One region of the Priestia sp. SB1 genome, then DNA from elsewhere that is predicted to be linked to it. Evidence: riboswitches for the same ligand, from Rfam matches in the RefSeq annotation. Region 1 holds a riboswitch; each other region holds the start of a gene.

What was found. A riboswitch is a leader RNA that binds a small molecule or an ion and turns the genes downstream of it on or off. The one in region 1 is predicted to bind cobalamin.
Region 2: it holds a riboswitch for cobalamin, as region 1 does, so the genes downstream of both, WKH56_RS28685 (ABC transporter substrate-binding protein) here and WKH56_RS15380 ((2Fe-2S) ferredoxin domain-containing protein) in region 1, are expected to answer to the same signal.
Region 3: it holds a riboswitch for cobalamin, as region 1 does, so the genes downstream of both, WKH56_RS05315 (vitamin B12-dependent ribonucleotide reductase) here and WKH56_RS15380 ((2Fe-2S) ferredoxin domain-containing protein) in region 1, are expected to answer to the same signal.
Region 4: it holds a riboswitch for cobalamin, as region 1 does, so the genes downstream of both, WKH56_RS30960 (HoxN/HupN/NixA family nickel/cobalt transporter) here and WKH56_RS15380 ((2Fe-2S) ferredoxin domain-containing protein) in region 1, are expected to answer to the same signal.

Annotation. Positions count from the first base shown of each region.
Region 1 is NZ_JBBJSS010000004.1:55,072-60,065, forward strand. It holds gene WKH56_RS15365 (M42 family metallopeptidase) at 1-917, shown strand, start outside; gene WKH56_RS15370 (hypothetical protein) at 946-1,101, shown strand; gene WKH56_RS15375 (hypothetical protein) at 1,269-1,427, shown strand; cobalamin riboswitch at 1,574-1,752, shown strand; cobalamin riboswitch at 1,871-2,050, shown strand; gene WKH56_RS15380 ((2Fe-2S) ferredoxin domain-containing protein) at 2,151-2,531, shown strand; gene cobJ (precorrin-3B C(17)-methyltransferase) at 2,545-4,167, shown strand; gene WKH56_RS15390 (sirohydrochlorin chelatase) at 4,185-4,994, shown strand, end outside.
Region 2 is NZ_JBBJSS010000009.1:178,137-183,130, forward strand. It holds gene WKH56_RS28665 (BrxA/BrxB family bacilliredoxin) at 1-165, shown strand, start outside; gene WKH56_RS28670 (class I SAM-dependent methyltransferase) at 294-1,079, shown strand; gene WKH56_RS28675 (YpjP family protein) at 1,460-2,062, shown strand; gene WKH56_RS28680 (thioredoxin family protein) at 2,251-2,565, shown strand; cobalamin riboswitch at 2,656-2,788, shown strand; gene WKH56_RS28685 (ABC transporter substrate-binding protein) at 3,048-4,007, shown strand; gene WKH56_RS28690 (adenosylcobinamide amidohydrolase) at 4,096-4,704, shown strand; gene cbiB (adenosylcobinamide-phosphate synthase CbiB) at 4,709-4,994, shown strand, end outside.
Region 3 is NZ_JBBJSS010000002.1:7,181-12,174, forward strand. It holds partial or broken gene WKH56_RS05310 (vitamin B12-dependent ribonucleotide reductase) at 1-626, opposite strand, end outside; partial or broken gene WKH56_RS05315 (vitamin B12-dependent ribonucleotide reductase) at 957-1,727, opposite strand; cobalamin riboswitch at 1,880-2,012, opposite strand; gene trxA (thioredoxin) at 2,215-2,529, opposite strand; gene WKH56_RS05325 (hypothetical protein) at 2,785-3,069, shown strand; gene WKH56_RS05330 (YitT family protein) at 3,302-4,174, shown strand; gene WKH56_RS05335 (hypothetical protein) at 4,278-4,631, shown strand.
Region 4 is NZ_JBBJSS010000011.1:90,386-95,379, reverse strand. It holds gene WKH56_RS30975 (response regulator transcription factor) at 1-547, opposite strand, end outside; gene WKH56_RS30970 (undecaprenyl-diphosphatase) at 738-1,331, shown strand; gene WKH56_RS30965 (organic hydroperoxide resistance protein) at 1,484-1,903, shown strand; cobalamin riboswitch at 2,009-2,191, shown strand; gene WKH56_RS30960 (HoxN/HupN/NixA family nickel/cobalt transporter) at 2,325-3,122, shown strand; gene WKH56_RS30955 (M20 family metallopeptidase) at 3,352-4,515, shown strand; gene WKH56_RS30950 (DoxX family protein) at 4,583-4,994, opposite strand, start outside.

The sequences.
Region 1 (4,994 bases):
GCAATCGAAAAGGAGGCTTAGTCGCTACTATTCCCGGTAAAGATACGGATCATCACCGCATGCTGACGGCTCATGTCGATACATTAGGTGCTATGGTAAAAGAAATCAAACCGAGTGGACGTCTGAAAATCGACTTGATTGGAGGGTTCCGCTACAATTCCATTGAAGGAGAATATTGTGAAATCGAAACGTCAGCAGGAGAAGTATTTACAGGGACCATCCTTATGCATCAAACATCTGTTCATGTGTATAAAGATGCAGGTAAAGCTGAGCGAAATCAAGATAATATAGAAATTCGATTGGATGAAAAAGTACATAGCGCAGAAGATGTTCGCAGTCTTGGAATTGAAGTCGGCGACTTTGTTTCGTTTGATCCTCGTGTAGAAATAACAAAAAGCGGTTTTATTAAATCTCGTCATCTCGATGATAAAGCAAGCGTAGCTTTATTGCTTCAGCTCATGAAAACAATTCAAGAAGAGCAGATCGAACTGCCATACACTACGCACTTTCTTATTTCAAATAATGAAGAAATTGGATACGGAGGAAATTCGAATATTACGCCTCAAACGGTAGAATACTTAGCGGTTGATATGGGTGCCATGGGAGATGGACAATCTACTGATGAATACACCGTGTCTATTTGTGTAAAAGATTCAAGCGGCCCATATCATTACGGTTTGAGAAAGCATTTGGTGGAGCTAGCCAAGGAGCACGATATTCAGTACAAATTAGATATTTATCCGTTTTACGGATCAGATGCTTCTGCTGCTATTCGTGCCGGGCATGACATCGTACACGGCTTAATTGGTCCAGGAATTGATTCTTCTCATGCGTTTGAGAGAACGCATCAAGATTCATTAAACCATACGTACAAGCTTCTTTACCACTATATCCAATCGAACATGGTTCTGCTTTAAGAAAGGAATATTTAATTAGTGTATTTTTATGCAAAACAAAGAGCAGGAAGGGACTATGATGTCTGTACTTTCCTTTCCTAAAAAAGAAGCCGGCTGTCCGGATTCTTTTTTTAATAAATACTATATATTTTTTACTGGTGAAGCAACAGTTGGTAAAAAAAGCACCTTTTTTAAAGAGGTATAATACGGCTTAAACCTTTTGTACATTTTGTTCATTTACAGAAGTTAAAATGTTTTTAAATTTTTAAAAGTTTCTTGTGACAAGTTTTGTAGAATGGGTTTTCAAAAGGATATGGTTTCGTCATAATGTGGATATAGCGATCACTACAATAATCGGAGGCGAATCTTTTCATGTGGGTACTGACGGTATATGCTGGAAAAGAAATGAAAATGTTTGAATTTGAAACTGAAACGCAGGCGAGAGAAGCTTTTGCCAAAACAAATGGCTGTAAAGTTCTTTCAGAAGTCGTGTATTATAATGATCCTCATTTAACATTAGTAGCTATATAATGAAAAAACAAGAGCTGACTTTATGCTCTTGTTTTTTTATAGCTTCTTGTATCTTACGAAAAGAATAGAGTTGAAATAAAAAAAAATGTACGCTATGATATGGTAGTTACTTCTATTATTCTGATAGTTTAAAAGGTTCATATATATCAAACAGCAACAGTAAAGATGCCAAGAAGGCTTAATAGGGAAACTGGTGAAAGACCAGTACTGCCCCCGCAACTGTAAGTGTGGACGAACGAGTATAACCACTGTGGAAAAATCACGGGAAGGTTCTCAAGTAGAATGATACACAAGTCAGGAGACCTGTCTTTATTGTGAAGTTTCTATTTCTCCGGGGAGCGGGAAGGGAAACGTTGGCTTAAAGTGGCATTTGTGTACACTTTTATTCTGACGTTTTACCCGCTCGCATATTAGCGAAGCGGGTTTTTCTCGTAGCACAAAACTACATATCGTGCAAAAAAGGTGCGCAATGTTCACATTGCGTTAAATGGGAAGTCTGGTGTGAAGCCAGCGCGGTACCCGCCACTGTGAAGAGGAGCTGATTGCATATGCCACTGTATTCGGGAAGGCGCAATCAAGTAATGAATCGAAGTCAGGAAACCAGCCTTTTTCTAATGCGAAGCTTACCCTACGGGATATAGGTGGAAGTGCAAAAACTTAGTTTGAATTTTCTGCGCCTCTATCATTGATAGAGGCGTTTTTTTAGTAAAGGAGCGAATGAGTGTGACGACTTGGAACTTGAATGCAACAAAGCATCACGTATTGATTTGTAATGGAAGCAGCTGTATGAGAAAAGGTGGAGAAGAAGCCACGCAAGCTATTCGAAATAAAGTGACTGAACTGAATCTAGATGAAGCGGTTCACACAACCCGTACGCGCTGTAACGGAAGATGCAAAGATGCTCCTGTAGCTATCGTGTACCCTTCAGGAGATTGGTACAAGCAGGTCACTGAAAACGTAGCTCATCGAATTGTTGAAGAACATTTAGCAGGAGGCTGCAGTATAAAGGAATCACTTATTTATGAATATGATCAAAACGGTTTTGTTTCTCCGGAAAAGAGTGACTCCATAGAAGGAATTGACAAAGTAAAAAGTAACGCATAAAGGAGGAGCTAGCATGAAAGGTAAACTGTTAGTTATTGGATTCGGTCCAGGAAGCTTTGAACATATTACACAGCGAGCAAGAGAAGCCATTCAAGAAAGTGATATGATCATTGGTTATAAAACCTATGTGGAATTAATTCAAGGACTATTAACGAATCAGCAAATTATTAGTACAGGAATGACCGAAGAAGTAAGCCGTGCACAAGAAGCCGTAAAGCAAGCTGAAGCGGGAAAAACCGTGGCGGTCATTTCAAGCGGAGATGCAGGAGTATACGGAATGGCCGGCCTTGTGTATGAAGTGTTGATTGAAAAAGGATGGAAAAAAGAAACGGGCGTAGAGCTGGAAGTGATTCCTGGCATTTCGGCTATTAATTCATGCGCATCCCTCCTTGGGGCGCCCGTGATGCATGATGCCTGTACGATTAGTTTAAGTGACCACCTTACGCCTTGGGAGTTAATCGAAAAACGAATCGAAGCAGCTGCACAAGCAGATTTTGTAGTAGCTTTTTATAATCCGAAAAGCGGAAGACGCACAAGACAAATTGTGGAAGCGCAAAGGATTTTATTAAAATACCGTTCCCCCGATACGCCTGTTGGTCTTGTGAAAAGCGCTTATCGTGACCGTGAAGAAGTGGTAATGACCAATTTAAAAGACATGTTAAATCATGAAATAGGCATGCTGACTACCGTTGTTGTCGGAAATTCATCTACGTTCTTTTACGATGACTTAATGATTACACCGCGCGGGTATCAGCGGAAATATACCCTCAACCAAACAGAGCAGCCGCTAAGACCGCATCAGCGACTTCGAAAAGAAGCAGAACCATGGGCTCTTGATCAAGAGGAGACTGTAAAGCAAACGGCTTCAGCTATTGAAGATGTTCAGAATACAAAAGAAGAAAAAGCAGCTTCACGAGCTCTGGCAGAAGAAGCGCTTCAAGCAATTTTAGGTGAAACTACTTCACCGGTCGTACACCAGCCAATTGAGTCTATTTTTGAAGTGGCAGTTAGTCCAGGGCTTGCGAATAAGAAGTTTACGCCCGTTCAAATGACAACACTAGCAGAAGTTGTTGGTGAAAAAGGTACGATGGAGTATACGCCTGACCATCAAATCAAACTGCAAATTCCAACGGCTCAGCCAGATGTGATTATTAAAAAGCTCCAATCAGCTTCCTTTTTACTATCTCCAGTCGGAGACGTGTTTACAATTAAAGCGTGTGATTTTTGTGATGGAGAAAAAAGTGACGCCATCCCGCATACGGAACAATTACAAAAGCGTCTCGGTGGAATGGACATGCCAAAAGAGCTGAAGCTTGGTATTAATGGATGCGGTATGGCCTGCTACGGTGCTGTTCAAGAAGATATCGGCATTGTCTACAGAAAAGGTGCGTTTGACTTATTTTTAGGGGCTAAAACGGTTGGACGAAACGCCCATTCAGGTCAAATTGTGGCGGAAGGCATAGCGCCCGATGACATTGTTGAAATAGTGGAGAACATTGTCAATGAATATAAAGAAAAAGGTCATCCAAATGAGCGGTTTCATAAATTCTTTAAGCGTGTGAAGAATGTTTATGGATTCGACTATCAAGATATAACACCAAAAATAAAAGTAGAACCAGCTCCGTGTGGAGATTAAAAATGGGAGGGCATTATATGAAATCAGTTTTATTTGTCGGTCATGGAAGTAGAGATCCTGAAGGGAACGATCAAATTCGCGAGTTTATCTCGACTATGAAGCATGATTGGGACCCATCTATTTTAGTAGAAACGTGTTTTCTAGAGTTTGAACGTCCGAATGTAAGTCAAGGCATTGATACATGTGTGGCAAAAGGAGCGACAGATGTAGTTGTAGTTCCAATTATGCTCTTGCCAGCTGGCCACTCAAAAATACATATTCCGGCGGCTATAGATGAAGCTAAGGAAAAATATCCACACGTAAACTTCGTGTACGGACGTCCCATTGGCGTTCATGAAGAAGCCCTTGAAATTTTAAAAACGAGATTACAAGAATCAGGAGAAAATTTAGAAACTCCAGCTGAAGACACGGCTGTTATTGTCTTAGGGCGAGGAGGAAGCGATCCTGATGCAAACAGTGATTTATATAAAATTACGCGCCTTCTTTGGGAAAAAACAAACTACAAAATCGTCGAAACTTCTTTTATGGGCGTGACCGCTCCATTGATTGATGAAGGAGTGGAACGATGTTTAAAACTGGGCGCTAAAAAAGTGGTTATTCTCCCGTATTTCTTATTTACAGGAGTACTAATTAAGCGTTTGGAAGAAATGGTGAAGCAGTATAAAATGCAGCATGAAAACATTGAGTTTAAGCTAGCCGGCTATTTCGGTTTTCATCCAAAACTGCAGACAATTTTAAAAGAACGTGCTGAAGAAGGATTAGAAGGCGAAGTGAAAATGAACTGCGATACATGTCAATATCGCCTCGGCATTATGGAGCATATTGAT
Region 2 (4,994 bases), on a different contig from region 1:
AAAATGCGTGAATATTTTGGGGACATTGAGCCTTCATCACCGTCTATGGCACTTTTAAAAGGAAAAGAAGTTGTTCATTTTATTCCTCGACATGAAATTGAAGGTCAGCCGTTAGAAGTTATTTTTGAAAACATTTTAAATGGCTTTAAGCAGCACTGTTCATAAAATGTCCTGCTTTTGTCACATCTAGTATATAGATTTTTAAAGAAAAATCGCATATACTTTATAAGAAAAAGGATGTCTATCGGCATCCTTTTTCTTTATGTAAATAGCCAAACAGTGTAGGGGGAGTTATGAAAGTGATTGTTACGACTGCTGGTCGAACAAATGAACAGATGATTGTAAAAGCCAAACAAGTAGCCGCTGATTTAAGTATACCTTTTGTAACAAGAGAGAAGAAATCTGTTGCAGATCTTCAAAATCTTGAAGCGGCAGACGTGCTGGTTGTCGGTAAAAATAGAGTAGAGTTGCACGTCCAAAATGAAGAGGAACCTATTTTTTTTCATCCAAACTCCGCTATGTTTAGAGTGAAGAGATGGCTGCGGGGAGAACGTGATCCGTTTATTGAAGCTGCTGGTTTAGAAAAAGGAATGAGCATGCTTGACTGTACACTTGGTCTTGCATCGGATAGTATGATGGCGAGCGTAGCGGTAGGGAAAAGTGGGAAAGTTGTCGGACTAGAAGGCAACCGCTATGTAGCTTATTTAGTCAAACAAGGACTTTTAAATTGGGAAAGTGACGTACGAGAGTTGAATGATGCAATGAAGCGTATAAACGTGGTTCATCAAAATTTTGAATCGTTTTTGGCGTGTTGTGAAGATAATTCTTTTGATGTTGTCTACTTTGATCCGATGTTTCAAGAACAAATTGAGGAATCGAATGGAATTAATGGTATTAAAGCAATAGCACTGTATACCACGCTGACGCCAATGGCTATACAAGAAGCAAAAAGAGTAGCCAAACAAAAGGTCGTGCTAAAAGATCATTGGAAAAGCAGTCGTTTTAAAGAGCATGGATTTACTGTGCAAAAACGAAAAACATCAAAATTTCATTACGGGACAATTTATATACAAAAATAACCAAAAAAGTAAAATTAATTACGCTCATTGAAAAGACTTCCAAAACCTTTTAGGAATTAAAAAGTTTTGGAAGTTTTTTTTATGAATTTCATCTAAAGTTCATAAAAGTATGATATATTTTTGAACATAAAAATACTTTTGTGTTTAAGCATCCAGCAAAAAAGGAATATCTTGTATAGGTTTCCGCTCGGTGTGACAACCTCAAACAGAAGAAGGAAGGTGGTAACTGAAAAGTCGTCAAATGCCCGTAGACAGCATAAATGAATAAGCAAATATAGGTAAAAAATTAATAAGTATGTTACAATACCTAGTGAGTTATGATAATGAATTTTACAATATGAAAAGACCATATGGGAAAAGATGAGAAAGGAAAGATACGAATGCCTAGATGGATAAAAAGAATGCTAATTGTATTTATTACAGTATTTACATTTGGGCTTGTCACTCCACCAGAATATTTATACGTTGATGATGCAAAAGCGGACAAGCAACATAAAGCAGGGTATGTAAGAGAAACAACTCCTGTCACAGCTGTTATAGAAGATATTCATTTGCCATATGAAGAACCAAAATATGAAGACGTTTCATCATTTGTTACGTATGCAATGGAATCAGCTGAAAAACAGTCAGTGGAAAAATTCGGAACAAAAATTGGTCCTGTCATTGAAGATGAATTTCGTCAAGCAGTGTTACCTAAAATTGAAGAAGTGCTGACCGACATTGGCACTGAACGTGAACAGTCAATTCAGAATCTCGAGATAAGCGAGCACCCTGCTGCTGGCTACGGTGAAAAGATTTTCCATGTATATGACCGGGAAACCGGTCAGGACTTAATACGGTTTCATGTACGGCGTGAAAATCCTCCAAAAGATGGATACTGGTTTAATTTTCACTATCATGCGGCCGCAGATAATTTTCAAAAGCATTATGATTTAGGGAAAATTTATTGGAACCGAAACATGCCGCCTAAGTGGTTCAGCTGATAATAGACACAACATTCTACAATTTCGAAATGTTAGCTTTTTTAAGCTAGCATTTTTTTACGTCTAAAACCGTTATGGTCTAAATAAGCTGAAACATTAGCACAACGATAAAAAAATCGTTTATAATGAAGTCAGACTTCTTACTATAGAGTTGTAGGAAGGAACGAATAGACGCTGGAGGTAACACAATGAAACAATTTACGGAAGAAAAACAATTTCGCGAACAAATTAAGAATGAAACACTAAGCGTTGGGATTTTTACGACAACGTGGTGTCCTGATTGCAAACGTTTGGATATGTTTATTGATGAAATCGTTGACGAAAATACAGATAAAGCATGGTTTAAAATTGACAAGGATGAGTTTGAAGAACTTTCTGCTGAAAACAATGTAATGGGTATTCCCTCTCTTCTTGTATATAAAAACGGTGAAAAAATTGCGCACCTGCACAGTGCAAATGCTAAAACGCCTGAAGCGGTCCGTGAATTTTTAGCAACTCTTTAATTCCCTAAGCTGCGAGAGCATTCTCGCAGCTTTTTTTGTGAGAATGGCTATTTCCATTTTTCGATGAGTGGGGTATACTAGGACAAGTGAATAATCGTAAAGCAATAAGGTCTCAATTTAAAGATTGAGTGAAAAGGGAAGTCTGGTGAAAAACCAGCGCGGTCCCGCCACTGTAAGCGCTTTGTGCGTAAGTCAGGAGACCTGCCTTATTGTTAGCTGTGAAACCTTCGAGGAAGGGTGAAGCAGGGTAATGAACATACATATCAAGTATAGTGAACGGATTCTTTTCCTGCTTATCTTGACGTTACCTGCTTTGCTTTCAATTGAAAGTAAAGCTTTTTTATTTTGAAGCTGCTGCCGAGCAGTATACATAGTCAAAGCGGAAAAAACGGGATAGCGCTGCTTTTTGCATGATCATTTGCTTTTTCTTTAACGTGGAGGTTTCGTATTCACAATGAACAATATATAGGGGGAGTATTTAGATGAAAAAATGGCTTTCGTATTCCATTATTGCGCTGTTAGTCATCGTACTTGCTGCATGCGGTGCAGGCAGCCAAAGCAACAGTGATAAAAAAACGAAGCAAGATACAGAACAAACGTCACAAGCTGCATTTCCAGTGAAGGTAAAAGACGCGCGTGATAAAGAAATTACGTTGAAAAAACAGCCTAAGAAAATTGTTTCATTAATGCCAAGTAATACGGAGATTGTATATGCCCTTGGCCTTGAGAAAGAATTAGTCGGTGTCACAAGCAACGATGATTATCCTAAAAGCGTAAAGAAAAAAGCGCAGGTGGGAGATATGAACGTTAATGCAGAAAAAGTTATTGCTTTAAATCCTGATTTAGTGCTGGCACACGCTTCAAGTATGGGCGTTTCAGATGAAGTATTTAAACAAATTGAAAGTGCGGGTATTCCGGTATTTGTTGTAAAAGATTCAACAACGTTTGATACGGTTTATGATTCTATTACGCAAATTGGTAAATTAACGGGTAAAACAAAAGAAGCTAATCAAACAATTAAAGACATGAAAGAAAAAGTAGCTTCAATTGAGAAAAAAGCAAAAACGATTTCAAAAGAAGATCGTAAAAAAGTATGGATAGAGGTATCGGGAGCTCCTGAGATTTATACAACAGGAAAAGGTACGTTCATGAACGAAATGCTTACTATGATCGGTGCTGATAACGTAGCGGCTAGTGAAAAGGGTTGGGTTAAGTTTTCTGAAGAGCAAGTTGTTAAGTTAAACCCTGACGTTATTATCGCAACGTATGATGCAGACAAAAATGAGATTATGAAGCGTCCCGCTTGGAGCAGCATGACTGCTGTAAAAGAGGGGAACATCGAAAAGGTTGATCAAAACAAAATCAACCGCTTAGGACCTCGTATTGTAGATGGCTTAGAGGACTTAGCAAAAGCAGTATACCCTGAGGTGTACAATAAATAAAAAGAGGGACCATATTCCAGTTCGAATTGAAAAGGGGATTGGTCCCTTTTCACATCTTAAAATTGAAGAACGGCCTGAGCTTTTAATCATGAAAACCGAGACTTCTTATAAAACATACAGCTCAGGCGTTTTAGGAACAGGCATCATGGAAACGGACACCTTTTACAATCGATTTGTTCATAAAGACTATTATTCAGATACTCCTTCTTTAGAGTATGAGCAATATTTGATGAAAGAAAATGTGCGCCATGAGCAAATCGTAGGGTTGATGACAGCGGTTTGGTTAAAAGAAAGAGCGGTTTACTGTTACGAAGGCTACGGAGTAAGAGTAGCTTCCGTGATAACGGCTGGAGTAGGAAACGCAGTAGATATTACAGCTGACGAAGCTGTTCCATTTTATTCCTCTCCCGGTACAATTAATATGTTTTTTTTCGTGGAAGGCACGCTTACGGATGCAGCGTTTTTACAGCTTTTTATTGCCGCTACAGAAGCCAAAACAAAAACGCTGTCACAGCTGGGTGTCATAGATCCAGCTACAAAGACGATTGCTACGGGAACATCTACGGACAGTATCTCAGTTGCAGCGTCTCAGCAAGGACCATTATATGAATATGCAGGCTCTATGACCGCTTTAGGTCAAGCGGTAGCCAAGCTGGTAAAAATAAGCTTAGAGCAGGCACTTAAGGAAAAGAGGTGAAGAAATGAGTATTGCACAAGCGATGATTGCACACCTGACAGCCATGACGATTGCTCTACTCATTGACCGAATCATAGGCGACCCAGAAAATTGGCCGCATCCCGTTCGCTGGTTTGGCAAGTGGATTTATTGGATGGATTCCAGATTAAATAAAGGCGCAGGAAAACGATTCAAAGGATTGCTTCTTGTGATAAGTATGGTGGTGCTCGCAGGAGTTATTCCTTTTTTATTCCTTCATGCTTTGTACGGAGTTCATTTTATACTAGGTGTTTTAGTAGAGGGGGTAATGA
Region 3 (4,994 bases), on a different contig from region 1:
GGGTTAGTAGCAACCACTTTTTGACCATATGCCGCAGCATTCGTCATTTCATTAGCGTTATCAATGAAGAAAATTCCTGGTTCAGCAGAGTAAGTAGCACATATGTTAATTAAGTTCCACAACTCTTGTGCTTTAATTGAACGATATGTTTTTATTTTGTGCCCTCTTGCTTCCCACTCGCGAACATCTCCAACTTTGTGCCATTCTTCGTTATATACTTTCATTTCCTCTTCATCATAGTTAGCAATGTCAGGGAAACGTAAATCAAAATCACCGTTGCTGTTTACAGCTGCCATAAATTCTTTTGTAATATTGACTGAGATATTAGCACCGGTTAAGAATTCAGGATTGTGTACAGAATACGTGCCTCCATCTTTTAATAGCTCTTGTGCTTTCTTCTTAGCGGAAGCGCTAAAGTCTCCAGCAATAATACCTTCATACATCTCTTTATCGTCCGGTGACAACGGAGTAAAGTTTAATTTCTTTTTGGATTCTTCTATAATTTGAGGATCTTTTGAGTTGGCAATAAGAAAACGTAGGATTTTCGGGTTTTGCATTTTAGAAATGATAAATTCAACAATATCTGGATGCCAATCACTGTGCATAATCATTTGTGCCTGAATTATGCGTTTCGTTAGGCGCTACTCTAACTCTTCTATGTCGCCACAGAACAGACCATATCTTGTACCTTTTCTCTAGATACCCTCGCACTTCGGGATCGCTTAATCCCTACGTCTACTCCCTTCCACCATATTTAAAGCAAATGGTGTGGTTTCGATGGCCGTTGAACCTTCTCCCTATCTTTTGACTTAGGAGCTTGGATGCTGATTGTCTCCAAATCTTTTTTTCAAGCGTTCACGTTTGTCGTTTCCAACTGCGTTGTAGCAAAGATTTTTCTAACGAGGTTTCCCAGCAGTTCACGAGGTTTGTTAACGCAGAAGCACACACTCTTTTTTACCTCTGCGGCTACCACCTTGCTCTACAAGATGAGTTAGCTTTGCAATGTCGTCCAACCAAGATACAGATCCTGAAGAACGTCCATTTACTCCTTTAGCAGGAGCATTTTTGGGGCGCAGTGCTGAACCATTAGTTCCCACTCCACCGCCACGACTCATAATTTCCATAACGTGTTTGCGGTGTTCTGCAATACCGCCACGACTATCCGGGACAAATGGCATTACATAACAGTTAAAGAATGTTACTTGAGCACCGGAACCAGCACCGTATAAAACTCGTCCTGCCGGAACAAAACGTGATGAAGCTAATTCTTGCTCATATGCTTTTTGGATATCTGCCCTTACGTTAGGGGATTCAACTTCTGACAATCCGCGTGCATTACGTTTCGCAATTTGTTCATAGTAGATTTCTAGAACTTTTTCAAATGAATTAAAATCTCTTGTTACTAAGCCACTCTCAGCATCTTGAGAATTTTCAATAGCACCTCTGTATTCTTCTTCAACTTCTATGACTGCTTTGTGGTCTAAAATCTCTTTAACGTAACCCACTCCGCGTACAGGCCATTTAGGATCTTCTTTAACTGTTAGCACTACTAAATCGCCAATCGTCAATGTTAATTTAGCTGTATCTTTTAAAGAATAACGGTCTAACATTACTAAACGCGATACACCCATACGAGCTGTGTTCATACCTTCTTCTACTTTAGCGATTAGTGGAAAATGGCTTTCAATTGCTTTATTTAAATTGTCGATTAGTTGTTGGTTGTACATTAAATCTCCTCCTCAAATGTAATATGTAAAAGGTCCCACTGAACCCTGTGCAAACTTTTTATGGGTATAAAAAATTCGCCATCAGCATCTACAGAGGGCGAGAATAAGAACGAATTAAACTTCGTTCCTCCTCTCGCACCCTGGAGAGCTGGAAAGTGTTAAAAAAACAGGCTGGTATCTGACTCCGGCCGTAGCCGTTACAGTTGCAGGGGCAGTTTCGGATTCAAACCGAATTCCCATTTAAGGCTTTCTATGGTGAAAGCCACCCATATTTTTCGTATTTTAAGATACATTTTTTGATTTGGGGTAAAATTTCTTGAATTTCAAAGCACGAATAAATTCTGTTCTATTTTTTTAGTAAAAGGAATAGATGGTCTGTGTCTTTTAACTTGTAAAAAGTTCTAAAAGGTACAAAGGAGTAATGGGGATTAAATAGGAGAAAAAAGAAAATCAAGCTAGCGTTGGGCTAGATGATTTTCTTTTAAGATTAGATGTGTTTTTCAAGTAAGTTAGCTAAATTCTCTTTAGGTTGATAGCCAAGAGCTTTGTCTACCGGTTTACCATCTTTGAAGACAAGCATTGTAGGGATACTCATAATTTCATATTGCTGAGCGATTTCACCGTATTCATCGATGTTTAACTTTTTAATTTGCGCTTTGCCATTAAGGTCTTGATCAAGTTGATTTAAGATTGGTGCAATCATTTTGCACGGCCCACACCACGGGGCCCAAAAGTCTACTAAAACTACTCCCTCGCCTATTTCACTTGTGAAATTGTCTTTGTTTAAATTAGTAATTGCCATATTAACATCCCCCTGTCGAATTAATAAACGTACTTATTATAACTAAGTATCTCGAATTAAGAGTAAATTGTTGAATTTATGACGTTTGATTAAATTTAAACCATCTAATCTTCATTCGATGAGTGTATATACAATGACAAATTAAAAGAACATACCCTTTACTTTGTAAATAGAAAAAAGATGATTTTTTTATCCAATAAAGAAAAATATAAGCTATTATTTGAGGGACAAATAAGTACAAAAAGGAGAATGGTTATGAAAACAACTAATTTAACTAAAGAAGAGGCAATTAAAAAATTCCAGGATGCAGGAGAAGTATTAGATGATACAATTTTAAATCCTAATGAATTTAAATTTCTTGGCTTTGCAAACAAGCTTTATCCTAGTTTAGAGAATGAGGAAGTTTTATGGAGAGCGCTTGTTTTTGAGAGTGTAGAAGGCTTTCGAGTTGCATTTTGGGATTTAGGAAATACTTGGGTAAAGTTTCTTTGTGGTGGAAGTGAAGAGGAATTAAAAGAATTTGCCGCTAAACAAAACTAAAAGCTTTAGAAAGAAAAAGATGTATTTGCTGATATCTTTCCACAGTAAGCACATTTATAAAAAAACAAAAGTCATTTGCTAATTTTAGCAAGTGACTTTTTATTTCTAATATTTTTCTTTTGAGTTTGTGTGGAAATCAAATTTCCTAAGTATATTTCAGGGATTGGCTGCTTTAAAAATAACCAATTAATAGAAGGTTTTTTTAATAAGCTGATGAAAGGAGTTTGGTTTGATGACAAAACATTTGGGTAAAAAGAAAGGCGTTTTACTAAAATTTATTAGAAACTATTTTTTCATTACACTTGGAGCCCTAGTTTATTCTTTTGGATTAGAAGCTTTTTTAGTACCAAATGACATTATTGATGGTGGTGTTGTCGGAATATCTATAATGCTAGATGCTTTGACACCAATTGCTTTAGGAGTATCTTTAGTAATTCTTAATCTTCCGTTTCTTTATTTAGGTTACAAACAAATCGGAAAAACTTTTTCGTTTCAAAGTTTGTATGGAATTGCTCTGACCGCTCTCTTTACTACATACTTTCATCACCTTGAGCCCCTCACTAAAGAACCGTTCTTAGCCGCTATTTTTGGCGGAGTTATAATGGGGATTGGTATAGGCATTGTATTAAAAAATAATGGATCGCTTGATGGATCAGAGATTGTTGCCCTTCTTATAAGTAATAAAAGCCCTTTCTCTGTTGGACAAGTTGTAATGATTATTAACCTATTTATTTTAAGCTGCGCTGGCATTGTCTTTGATTTAAATAGTGCTCTTTATTCTTTGGTTGCTTATTTCATTGCATTTAAAATGATTGATATTGTTGTTCAGGGATTAGATGAATCTAAGTCTGTTTGGATTATTAGCAATTACCCTAAAGAAATTGGAGATGCCCTTCTGGATCGTCTTGGTAGAACGGTAACTTATTTAAATGGTGAAGGTGCTTATAGTGGCGAAGAAAAGAAAGTTATCTTCTGTGTCATAAACCGATTAGAAGAAGCGAAATTGAAAGATATTGTTGAAGAAGTGGATTCTGGCGCGTTCTTAGCAACAGCAAATGTAAACGATGCAAGAGGCGGCCAATTTAAGAAGAAGAGCATTCACTAATAATTTAATAACTACTTTTAAATGTGGAATTAAGCTATAGGTTTCGGCGTATCTTAACTGGTTATAATGAAAGCAGATAGTGCTGAAATGGAGATGCGTTTAGTTGAAATACAGTTTATGTGAGTTAGAAAGAGTTTTAAATGAAGACTTTGCAGGATGGTCATTTCTTTTAGATGAGGGGATGGCTTGGAAAGAGTTTTGGGGTAAAAACGGCAAACCTATTATGGTAACAATTAGTGAAATGGGTGCGACAGTTAGAAGTAAGGAAGGACTGGTCTCTCCCCTTTCTGAAAAGGAGTGGAAGCGATATATTACTTCTACTGTAGAAATCTTTTTAGTGGAGTACTTTTGCTCAGACGGTTCCCTTTCTCCAAACAATGCTCTGGATATATTTTTCCCTAATCAATTAAATTACATATATCAATGTCTTTTAAAATGGAACTCTATTATTCGTTAATGCTCTCTCTTATTTGACAATGATCACCTAAAGAGTTTGCAAGATGTTAATTTTAATGACTGGTTTTGGTAAATTGTAACTTTTCTCTAAATTAATTTTAAATGAGCTTTTATAATAACTTTAAGCGGGAAGAATGAAAGAAAGAGACAGAAAAATGGAGAGGTGCGATTTACTTTAGTGATTATCTTATGGGTTCTTTATATCGGGATTATTGGAACTAATACTGTTATGTCAATTTTAAGTGGTGGTTATAATACCAAATTATCTAAATTAGATTTGCTCTTTTCCTTAATAAGTTTGCTTGGATTAATTTTCTACGTTTTGGAATACAGATTCCTTAGTCAGGATTTTTGGAAAATGTTC
Region 4 (4,994 bases), on a different contig from region 1:
GAAGCTGTTCAAAGCTCAGCACTTGATTGTTGTTTTGAAGCATATAGACAAGCAAATCATATTCTTTAGGAGTCAGCTCAATAGCTTCATTTTCACGCGTGACTTCTCGCGTTTTTTCATTCACAACTAGAGTTCCTAGCTGCAGAGTATCTGGTTCTTTTTCAGCAGGAGATGCTGATGTAGGATGGCGAAGCCAGACGCGGATACGTGCAAAAAGCTCCTCAATTTGAAAAGGCTTTGTAATGTAATCGTTCGCTCCTAAATCTAGTCCGCTTACCTTATCAGGAAGGGCGTCTCGAGCGGTTAATAAGATAACGGGCGTCTGATCATCGTTTGCTCGAATGCGACGAAGTACTTCGAGTCCGCTCAGTTCAGGAAGCATCACATCTAAAAGCAGCAAATCCCAATTGTGTTCTTGAAACTCTGCCAATCCTTCTGTCCCTGTATAAGCCATGCCCGTTTCGTACCCTTCGTGTTCAAGTTCGAGCTGAATTAAACGAGCAATTTTGCGCTCATCTTCTACAATTAAAATTCTGCCTTTACTCAAAAAAATTCCCCCTTGTGTCTATGTATAGTTGCGTACATTATAGCACGGAGAGATTCGGGGTGTATAAATGATAAGGAAATCAATGGTTATTTACTAAATATATCAATAATAGCCCGAGAAATAATGTTCATTTTCTTCAGAAACTGATAAGATAGCTAATGACATTTAAAAATAAGAAAGGATTTCGATTATGTTATCAGCTATTAATTCAGTAGACTATACCATTTTCCATGCGGTGAATCAGTACGCCTCGCATGTGAAGTTTGTAGATTCGCTGATGGTATTCTTTGCAGATTATGCCCAGTATGTACTTATTGTTTTACTCGGCTTGTTTTTACTTATTAATAAAAACGGCAGCCGTGTTGTAGCATTTCAAGCTTTATGTGCTTGTGCCACAGGAGTCATTATCAATAAAGTGATTAGTTTATTTGCTTATCGAGATCGTCCGTTTATCTCTCACCACGTGAATCAGCTTATTGATCACGCCGCGAATTCTTCATTTCCAAGCGATCATGCTACGTCTGCATTAGTTATCACTTTTACCATTTGGCTGCATTTCAAACGTTCAGGGCGCATGTGGGTTGTCATGGGTGCACTCATTGCATTTTCACGCGTATGGGTTGGCGTTCACTATCCATTCGATGTGTTAACAGGAGCCGTTTTAGGCTGCGTGCTGGCGCTGTTTATTCATTATGTTATTTTTAATACGAAACTGATGAGGGCTATTACTAACTTGTCTATTTTTCGAAAATCAGCTTATGACGAACAGTCTCAATATTATTAAGAAAAAGTCGCATATACGCGGCTTTTTTTTATTGGAAAATTTTTAATGTATTTAACACTTGTTTTTTAAAATTAAATTGTGTACAATTAAATTACAGAAACGATAAATAAAAAATTTTAATAAAATTACTAAAAAAGAGGAGAGATTTATACATGAAAGCTTTATATGAAACGACAGTCGTTAACACAGGTGGAAGAACAGGAGAAGTTCATTCTTTAGATAATATCTTTAATCTAGACGTTGCAACACCTCCAGCGCTTGGTGGAGAAGCAACAACAGCAACAAACCCAGAGCAGCTATTTGCAGCTGGATACAGTGCTTGTTTCAACAGTGCGTTAGAATTTATGTTGAAAAAACATAACGTAGAAATCAAAAGCAGTGAAGTAAAAGCTACTGTTCAGCTGCTTCCAGATAAAGCTGATCAAGGAGTAAAAATTGCTGTAGCGCTTGAAGCTCATATCGAAGGCTTAGATTTAGAAACAGCGAAAAAATATGTAGACCTAGCTCACTCATACTGCCCGTATTCAAAAGCAATCAGCGGTAACGTAGACGTAACGGTAGAAGTAATTTAATTGCTTTAAAAATCCCTGCTAAGCATGTAAAGCTTAGCAGGGATTTTTTATTTGAATTTTCTCTATTCATTTGTAAGCGGTACTAGTATAATGAGGAAGAAAATGAATTATTCGCACAGTTTAGGTGCTCTTACATAGCGTAAGAGGTAACAGGGAATCGAGTGCAAATCTCGAGCGGTCCAGCCACTGTAAGCAGGGAGTTTTCTATCTTATCGTCACTCAAAACGGGGAAGGCGGTAGAAAATGATGATCTCAAGCCAGGAGACCTACCTATTCTGTACACTTGACTCTTCTAGGAAAGAGGCGGTGTATCAAGGTACGCAGTGAGCAATTGCTGTTTATTTTCATATGCCGACACATCCTCAATTTCTATAGAATTGAGGCTTTTTTACGTTTTATTTTAAAAAAAGGAGTGTAGGAAATGGAAGGTTTATCAGTTTTTTTACTTGTCTTTTTATTAGGAATCAGGCACGGATTGGATGCAGATCACTTAGCTTTTATTGATGGCCAGACCCGATATAATTGGCGAATGGGGAGCCGTTTTGCCCCGTGGGTCGGCACGCTGTTTTCACTAGGTCACGGAGGAATGGTGGCCGTCACGGCCGGGGTGCTTGGCGTGGTGATGAAGAATTTTACGTTTCCATCGTATTTCGATCATTTTGCATCCTGGGTATCCATTATCTCCCTCTTTCTAATCGGGACATTAAACACATATCATTTGCTTCGAACCAAAAATAAAGAGGAAGAGTTTGAGCTGAGCGGGTTAAAAGGGAAGTTTATTCCGAAAATCGCAAAAGGAACAACGAATCCTTTTTTAATTATTCTTGTAGGAGCATTGTTCGCTTTAGCAGCCGAAACGGTCAGTCAAACGGCCGTGTGGTCTCTAGCTGTAGGGAACGCAGGCAAGTATACGCCGCTTTTATTAGGACTAGTATTTATGTTTGGTATGATGCTGACAGATACAATCGATTCACTGATTGTACATAAAATGGTGAATGAATCGAGTAAGTTTGGGCGATCTGCTTCCCGCTTGATGGGCTGGGTTATTGTTATCCTCGCATACGGGGTGTCCTTCTACTTAGCATTCACTTTCTTTAATCCATGGGCCGAAGTAAACTTTGAAATGGTTGGCGTTATTTTGTTTGTTTTTTTAGTGTCTATGTTTGTTTTTGTAAGTGTGAAGTCAAAAGGGAAAAATATTAAAATAAATGTCAATTAGTCAAACGAAAGCTTTAATCTGTTGAAGATTGAAGCTTTTTTGTATGAATTTGTTGAAGTTTATGGCTATTTTCGGTCGGTTATGAATAAGTTAAAGTATTATCTATATTTAAAGGATGGAAAATTGTCTGAAAACCATTATAATTAAGGATAATTTAAGGTCGTTATGTGAAACGTAGAACATAGTTATACGTACGATAAATAAAAGCATTTAATGCAAGCAGCAGGGGTTGTTTGGAGGAGGAATTGATTTGAGTCAGGTAATGGTAGAACAAAGTGTATTTAGTTATTTAAAAGAACACGAACAAGAGATGCTTGAAGATTTAGTTGGATTTGTGAAAAAAGAATCACCGTCCTACAGTAAAGAGTTAGTAGATCAGTGTGGAATGTATTTAACGGAGCTGTTTCAAAAGCGTTTAGGAGTAGGCTACGAAATTATAGAAGAAAAAGAAGTAGGAAACCATTTGAAATTTACGATTGGAGAAGGAGAAAAGCAGCTTTTAATTATCGGTCACTTTGACACGGTATGGGAAAAGGGAAGGCTAAGTCTAAGAACAGAGGGAAACAAGCTGTACGGTCCGGGAATTTTAGACATGAAAGGCGGCATTGTGCAATCTATATGGGCGATTAAAGCGATTCAAGAGCTTGGCTTATCGCTCGATAAAAAAATTGTGTTTTTCTGCAATTCGGATGAAGAGATTGGGTCAATTTCTTCTAAAAAATACATTGAAGAAGAAGCACAAAGAAGTGAAGCAGTGCTAGTAGCAGAACCGGCGGTGGCGGGTTCAGGTGCGTTAAAAACGTCGCGCAAAGGAGCGGGAATTTTCACCGTAAAAGTATGGGGACGAGCAGCACACGCGGGTAATCACCACAAAGAAGGAATCAATGCGATTGAAGAGCTTGCGCGCCAAGTGATTTTCTTGCAGGGCTTAACCGATTATGAAAAAGGTACAACGGTGAACGTTGGAACATTTACGGGAGGCAGCGGTACAAATGTAGTGCCTGAATATGCAGAAGCACACGTAGATTTACGTGTTTCTACAGAAGAAGAAGCGAAACGTATGACGGATATTATTTTGAACTTAACACCCATCTTAAAAGGGATAAAGCTCGAAGTAACGGGAGGCATGAACCGTCCTCCGATGGTGAAGTCTAAACAAACGGAAGAGTTATTTGAATGCGCTCAGTCAATCGCGGCCAAACTGGGTATGAAATTAGAAGAAGCGGCTGTTGGCGGCGGAAGTGATGGCAATTTTACAGCGGCCATTGGTGTTCCCACGTTGGATGGATTAGGAGCATGCGGAAAAGGAATACATGCGGAATATGAACATATTCAAATTGATACGTTGTCCGAGCGCTCTTCTTTATTTGCGAATTTACTGCTTCAAATATAAAAAAAGCCCGCCTCAAACGGCGGGACTAACCTGAAAGCTTATATTGGGAGAGTATAAGCTTTCTTTTTTATTTACTGCTTTCTTCTTGAAGAGAAAAAGCAGTTTCTTTCTTTTTAAATACCACTTTATCAAGAGCAAGGAACTGGCTTCCTGCAAGAAATAGGTGAGCAGACATGGCAATTAAGGCGATATCAAACTCAAATCCGCCAACAAATCCGCTTTTAAGCTTGGCTGTGAAAATAGCGCCGAGCATTACTGCTATAAATAAAGCACCTATGACTCTTGTTGCTAAACCAAGAATAATAAGAATACCACCTACAAGTTCAATCGTTGCAACAATATATGCCATGAAACCAGGGATTCCTAAGCTATCGAAGAACCCTACTGTATTTTCAATTCCCCCTTGCCATTTTTGAAAGCCGTGTACTAAAAATGTAAAACCTAATACTAAACGAATAATAAGTGAACCAATTTCGACG